Regions from separate parts of the Actinobacillus indolicus genome, predicted to be linked through region 2. Evidence: riboswitches for the same ligand, from Rfam matches in the RefSeq annotation. Region 2 holds a riboswitch; the other holds the start of a gene.
What was found. A riboswitch is a leader RNA that binds a small molecule or an ion and turns the genes downstream of it on or off. The one in region 2 is predicted to bind lysine.
Positions count from the first base shown of each region.

Region 1: linked by a shared signal. The riboswitch ahead of EXH44_RS09530 (Na+/H+ antiporter NhaC family protein) and the one ahead of lysC (lysine-sensitive aspartokinase 3) in region 2 are both predicted to bind lysine.

Region 1 covers NZ_CP038145.1:1,919,599-1,923,124, reverse strand. The annotation lists gene rnhA (ribonuclease HI) at 1-137, opposite strand, end outside; gene purU (formyltetrahydrofolate deformylase) at 213-1,049, opposite strand; gene EXH44_RS09535 (H-NS family histone-like protein) at 1,163-1,573, opposite strand; lysine riboswitch at 1,801-1,970, shown strand; gene EXH44_RS09530 (Na+/H+ antiporter NhaC family protein) at 2,096-3,526, shown strand, end outside.
Region 2 covers NZ_CP038145.1:92,250-95,775, reverse strand. The annotation lists gene lysC (lysine-sensitive aspartokinase 3) at 1-1,206, opposite strand, end outside; lysine riboswitch at 1,298-1,484, opposite strand; gene mepA (penicillin-insensitive murein endopeptidase) at 1,700-2,524, shown strand; gene EXH44_RS00415 (DNA topoisomerase III) at 2,532-3,526, shown strand, end outside.

The DNA.
Region 1 (3,526 bases), 420 kb from region 2:
CGATTATTCGTAGTCAAATAATATCCTTGAGAGATTTGTTTTTCCTTGCCTTGATAGCGTAATAAAATACCAATACCACCAGGACCTGGATTTCCCAAACAGGAACCATCCGTAAAAATTTCAACTAATTTCATCATTATAATAAAGATAAAGGGCAAAATTGGTTGCTATGCCCTTTTTTATTTAACAAGCGGTTAGATTTACACCTTATTTTACATGACTACCGTTTTATTTTGATAGACGAAAACTCTGTCCGCTAACACTAATTCTAATGCTCGGCTTAATACTGTTTTTTCCACATCACGTCCCGCTCTCATCATAGCATCAGCGGTATAGGTATGGTCAATATTAATCACGTTTTGCATAATGATTGGGCCTTGATCAAGCTCATTATTAATAAAGTGTGCTGTTGCGCCAATAATTTTAACACCACGTTCATAGGCTTGTTGATAAGGTTTTGCACCAATAAATGCAGGTAAGAATGAGTGGTGAATATTCACAACACGATTTGGATAACGCCCTACAAATTCCGGATTCAATACGCGCATATATTTGGCTAACACAATATAATCAGGCTCGTACTGATCAATTTTTTCCGCGAGCAATTTATCATGCTCTACACGTGTTAACCCTTCATGACTGACTAAATGGAATGGTACTTCAAAGCGTTCAGCTAGACTACGTAACGTATCATGATTACCAATAACAGCAGCAATTTCAACATCTAAACCACCATAGTAGGTTTTCATTAAAATATCCCCTAAACAATGGGCTTCTTTTGTCACTAAAATCACAATACGTTTCTGTTTTTGTGTAATTAATTTATAACTCGAACCTTCTGGTAAAGTAAATTGTAAATCTGCGAGTAATGTTTGATCGTTAAAAATACCTTGTAATTCGGTTCTCATAAAGAAACGTCCAGTATCGCTATCGACAAATTCACTATTTTTAACAATATTTAATTGATGCTTATAACAAATATTAGTGATTTTAGCGACTAACCCTGTCGCGTCAGGACATTCCGTTAAAAGGGTTTTGTTTTCTACCATATATTTTCTATTACCTATAAATATAATGATTAAATAAATATGACTTAGTAAATAATCTAATAAAAGAAAACCCACACCAATGATGTGGGTCTTTGTAATTATTTTATCCGTACTTAGATTGCAAAATCAGCTAATGATTTGCCTGAATTTAATGCCAGCTGGATTTCACGAGGAGTTCTTCCTTGGCCTGTCCATGTTTTTTCATTGCCATTTGCATCAACATATTTATATTTAGCAGGACGTGGAGCTCGAGGTTCACGTTTTTTACGCTCGACTGCTGAGCCAGAAAGTAATAATACAAGTTCTTCTGCAGAAATGCCATCTTGTGCTAATAAATCCTGATATTTCTTTAATCCAGCTAAGCGTTTCGCATTTTCTGCTTCTTGAGCTTTAATTTCTTCTTGTTTTTCTTCAATAACAAGAGCGATTTTTTGAGCAATAGATTCTAATTGCTCTAAAGATGCTTCTCGAGCTAAAACGCGTAAACTACGAATATTAGATAATGTTTTTAATAAATCTGACATTCTTTTCTCCTAAAGTTATTTTAATATTTCATTTCTCTTTCAATAAAATTGAAACCACCGTAATTATCATAACCTAATCTATTTTTTTGGTAAATATAAAAACACATTTCTTATCTAAATTATCCAAAGATCGGATCTCACATGAATAAATTATCGCTAGTTTATTCATTATTTCACATTTATCCTATTGGCAACTGCGATATCTTAATGTAATCTAGCAAAGTCCTACAAATTGTAGAGGTGCGACTGCAATAAGTATTCTTTTGGAGTGGAAAACGATGAAAAAAGAAGAAAGGGGTAGCCGCCGAAATCAATTAAGCGTCATCTTAGTTGGTTGGTATCGTTATCGAAAGGAACGATACTGTCATAGCATAAGCTATGGAGTGCTACTGTTAGGCTGGGTACTAGTTTTTCTTCCTTCCCTCCCTTATCATCTTTTACTCTTTTCCAGTGTAAATTTTCCAGTAGATCTCTTTCTTTGTTTGGCAATTTTATTTTATAAAAAACAATCTTAGAGGTTTTATGAATCTAGTTGATTATTCAAGTTCAATATGGTCAGTTGTGCCTGCGCTTTTAGCCTTACTACTTGCCATTATCACACGCCGAGTGATTTTTTCCCTAAGCATCGGTATTATTGTTGGTGCAATTATGCTAGCTGGTGGCAATGTTGTTGATGCATTTATTCATCTCAAAAATAGTGTTTTTTCACTTGTTTATAAAGAAGAGGGAATAAATGCTAATAATGTGAATATTATTTTATTCCTACTTTTACTCGGTATTTTAACTGCCCTATTAAGTATCTCAGGAAGCAACAAAGCATTTGCAGATTGGGCCCAACAACATATCAAAGGGAAACGCGGTGCAAAATTAATGGCTGCTGCTCTTGTATTTTTTACCTTTATTGATGACTATTTCCATAGTTTGGCTGTAGGTGCAATTGCAAGACCAGTAACTGACAAGTTTAAAGTTTCTCGAGCTAAATTAGCCTATATCCTTGACTCTACTGCCGCACCAATGTGTGTTTTAATGCCTATTTCAAGTTGGGGAGCTTATATTATTACCTTAATTGCAGGGTTATTAGCAACTTACGGAATCACAGGTTACTCTCCGCTAGGCGCATTTATGGCGATGAGTGCAATGAATTTTTACGCTATTTTCTCTATGATTTTAGTCTTTGCTGTCGCCTACTTCTCCATCAACATTGGCTCAATGGAAAGATTTGAACAACTTGCAGAAAACACATCAACGCCAGAAGATGAAATCCCTGTATCATCAAAAGAAAAAGGGAGTGTTCTAAATCTTATCTTACCAATTATTACGTTAATCATCGCAACAATTTCAATGATGATGTATACCGGTAATCAAGCATTAGCAGCCGATGGAAAACCTTTTGATGTCTTAGGCGCCTTTGAAAATACCACAGTCGGTATTTCATTAGTTGTCGGTGGATTAAGTGCATTGGTTGTAGCAACGGTATTGATTGTTTTAGGTCGAAAAGTCAGTATCAACGATTATATTAAATCTTATGCTATTGGCTCTAAGTCTATGCTTGGTGCTATCACTATTTTATTCTTCGCTTGGACAATTAATGGTATTGTGAGCGATATGCAAACGGGTAAATATTTATCAAGCTTAGTTGCTGGCAATATTAACCCTGCATTTTTACCTGTTATTTTGTTTACCTTAGGTGCTGCAATGGCCTTCTCTACAGGAACAAGCTGGGGAACATTCGGTATCATGTTACCAATCGCTGCTGCAATGGCGGCCAATGCTGAGCCAGCACTATTATTACCATGTTTATCTGCGGTAATGGCTGGTGCAGTATGTGGTGACCACTGCTCACCGATTTCAGATACCACCATTCTGTCATCTACAGGTGCGCAATGTAATCATATGGATCACGTTACTTCACAATTACCTTATGCGATAACTGTCGCAGTTGCTTCGGCAGTA
Region 2 (3,526 bases):
ACCCGCTTGTGAATCTAAGTTATTACCAATAATAGCGACTAAAGCCAAGTCTGTTTCTACTTTTACATTGCAATATTGGCGTAATTCATCTAATAATGCCTCTGATAGCATATCTGCACCAGAAGAGGCCGAGCCTGTTTTATCTAAGGTGATTGCCACACTGACTTCTGACGTCGTAATTACATCTACAGAAATTTTGTGTTTTGCTAAAATGCCAAATACATTTGCGAGGAAACCTTGCGCATGTAGCATACTGAGGCTTGAAAGGGTGAGTAAAATTTGATTACGGCGTAATGCTAACGCTCTGAATGTTGGGCGAGGTTGAGGATCACGAGTTACCCATGTACCACCTTGTTCAGGCGCTTTACTTGAGCCCACATAAACAGGGATATTACTACGTACGGCTGGAAGTAATGTCGCAGGGTGCAATACTTTTGCTCCGAATGTTGCCATTTCTGCTGCTTCATTAAAACTCATGGTGTCAATGCGTTGTGCAGCTGGAACGACTCGAGGGTCGGTGGTGTAAATGCCTGGTACGTCTGTCCAAATTAATACATCATTTGCATTTAAGACTTCCGCTAATAATGCTGCCGAGTAATCACTACCTCCACGACCTAAGGTTGTTGTTTTACCTTCATCGTCACGTCCAATAAAGCCTTGAGTAATCACGACTTTTCCGTCATCAATTAATGGTTTAATCACAGCATCTGATTGTGCTTGGGTTTTTTCATCATTGGGAGCTGCTTTACCATAGTGGTTATTTGTTGCCACCACATCTCGTACATCTACCCATACCGCAGGAAAATCACGCTCTTTTAATAATTGAGTAAAGATTTTTGTCGACATCATTTCGCCATGGCAAATCAATTCATCTGTAAGTGCAGCTGAGGTTGCTAAACTTGCGGATTCAGCTAAGGCAGTAATGTGTGCGAGAAGTGCATCAATTTCGTTAGAAACTGCTTCAGGATGTTGTAATTTATCAATGATATTGTATTGAATAGTACGTACTGCAGAAAGAATTTCTTCACGGCGTGCGGTTTCACAGCCATTCGCTAATTCGACTAAAAAATTGGTTACCCCAGCAGATGCTGATAAAACCACAACACGTGTATTTGGATCTGCGGTCACAATGTTAGCGCAAGCAGTCATTGCATCAAAATTTGCAACACTTGTTCCACCAAATTTAGCAACAGAAAGATGAGACATATTAAAATTTCCTATGTATTAAATATATGGTTACTATAGGGTGGAATAAGAGATAGGAAATTATTTGAGATACTTTTGGTTTGTTAAAAACAAATTTAAGAGCACTCCATTTAAAACTAACCGAGTTTTAAACGACAGCTGATGGGATTCAACCTACACAGCCGATGATCATTCCAGTCTAGTGAATTCACACCTCGGCAATCACTCCCGTCACTTATTCTTCAAACGGTCTAGTTCCCTAAAATAAGCTATCTGAGTGTTGCGCCTCTCCCGCTATAATGTTCATTATAACTTTCTTTCGTAAAGCAACGAAAAACGTGTATAGAAATAACTTTTTCTTATGATGATGTCAAATAGAATTTATGAGATAGGGAGAATTTATTATTAAATGAGTAAACTCTGTACAAGTCGGTATATCAGATGCTTTTTGCTTTTCACAAGCGGTTAAATTAGAATAGAAATTTGCAAATTGCTTTAGTTTTAGGAAAGTTATATGAAATTCATCAAAGTTGCACTTCTATCAAGTTTAGCTGTTTTTTCTGCGAATATATATTCAACCCAATGGGAACAAATTCGCACGCCTGTTGTAGGTCAAGCACAACCTATCGGTGGATATAGCAACGGCTGTATTATCGGCGCTCAACCGCTCGCATTAAAAGGCGAAGGCTACCAAGTGATTCGTTCTGTTAAAAACCGTTATTACGGACACCCACAATTATTAAGCTACCTACAAACCTTAGCAAAAAATGCCAAAGCGTCAGGTATTCCACCGATTTTAATTGGGGATATGGGGATGCCAGCTGGGGGGCGTTTTTCATCTGGACACGCCAGCCATCAAACGGGGTTAGATGCAGATATTTGGCTACGTTTTGGTCCGATGGACGATGAAACCGCTCGCAATCCAGCAGGTTTAGCGACCATTATGGTTGACCGTAATACTAACGTAGTAGATGAACGTTTATGGACAGCAAACCATACGAAGCTACTTAAACTTGCAGCTTCAGATCCAAGAGTCGATCGTATCTTTGTTAACCCAGCGATTAAAGTAAAACTCTGTAATACCGCTGGCACTGATCGCAACTGGCTACGCAAAATTCGCCCGTGGTATGCCCACGACTCGCATTTCCACGTTCGTTTAACTTGCCCTGCAGATGCAGCGAACTGTGAAAATCAAGCCCCAGTGCCTGCTGGCGATGGCTGTGGTGAAGAACTTTATTCTTGGTTTGAGCCTGCACCGCCGTCAGCAACGCCAAAAGCAAAAACCATTCCACAACCGCCACAGCTTTGCCAAATGATCTTATCATCACAAGGTCTATAAGCAACTTATGCGTTTATTCATTGCAGAAAAGCCAAGTTTAGGGCGTGCGATTGCTGATGTATTGCCGAAACCCCATACCCGTGGGGACGGCTTTATTCAATGTGGCGACGACAACGTGGTTACTTGGTGTATCGGTCACTTGTTAGAACAAGCCGAACCTGATGCTTATGATGAACGTTTCAAAATATGGCGAATGGAACATTTGCCGATTATCCCTGAACAGTGGAAACTGATCCCCAAAAAAGAGACGCTCAAGCAGTTTAAAGTGGTAGAGCGTTTGATTAAGCAAGCGGATATTTTAGTCAATGCAGGCGACCCTGATCGTGAAGGGCAACTGTTGGTGGACGAAGTTTTTGGCTACTTAAATTTATCCCCTGAACGTAAATCCCAAATTCAACGGTGTTTGATTAGCGATCTCAACCCTAATGCCGTCAAAAAAGCGATTGAAAAATTGCAATTTAATCGAGATTTCGTACCGCTTGCTACATCGGCTTTAGCTCGAGCAAGGGCAGACTGGCTATATGGGATCAATATGACCAGAGCCTATACGTTACAAGGACGTTGGGCTGGTTATAAAGGCGTGCTTTCTGTTGGGCGAGTTCAAACGCCCGTGTTGGGCTTGATTGTTCGACGGGATCTTGAGATCGAAAATTTTATCCCAAAAGATTATTTTGAAGTGTTGGCAAATGTAGTTGTTCCTGAAACCCAAGAACGTTTTCAAGCACAATGGCAACCAAGTAAAGCCTGCGAAGATTATCAAGATGAAGATGGACGGGTGCTTTCTCGCCCACTTGCTGAGAATGTGGTAAAACGTATCACGGATCAAGCCGCTTGCGTTACCGAATATCAAGATAAAATGGAAAGTGAAGCAGCACCACTCCCTTATTCGCTCTCAGCCTTACAAATTGATGCGGCTCGCCGTTTTGGTTTATCTGCACAAGATGTGCTCGATATTTGCCAACGGTTGTATGAAACTCATAAATTGATTACTTATCCCCGTTC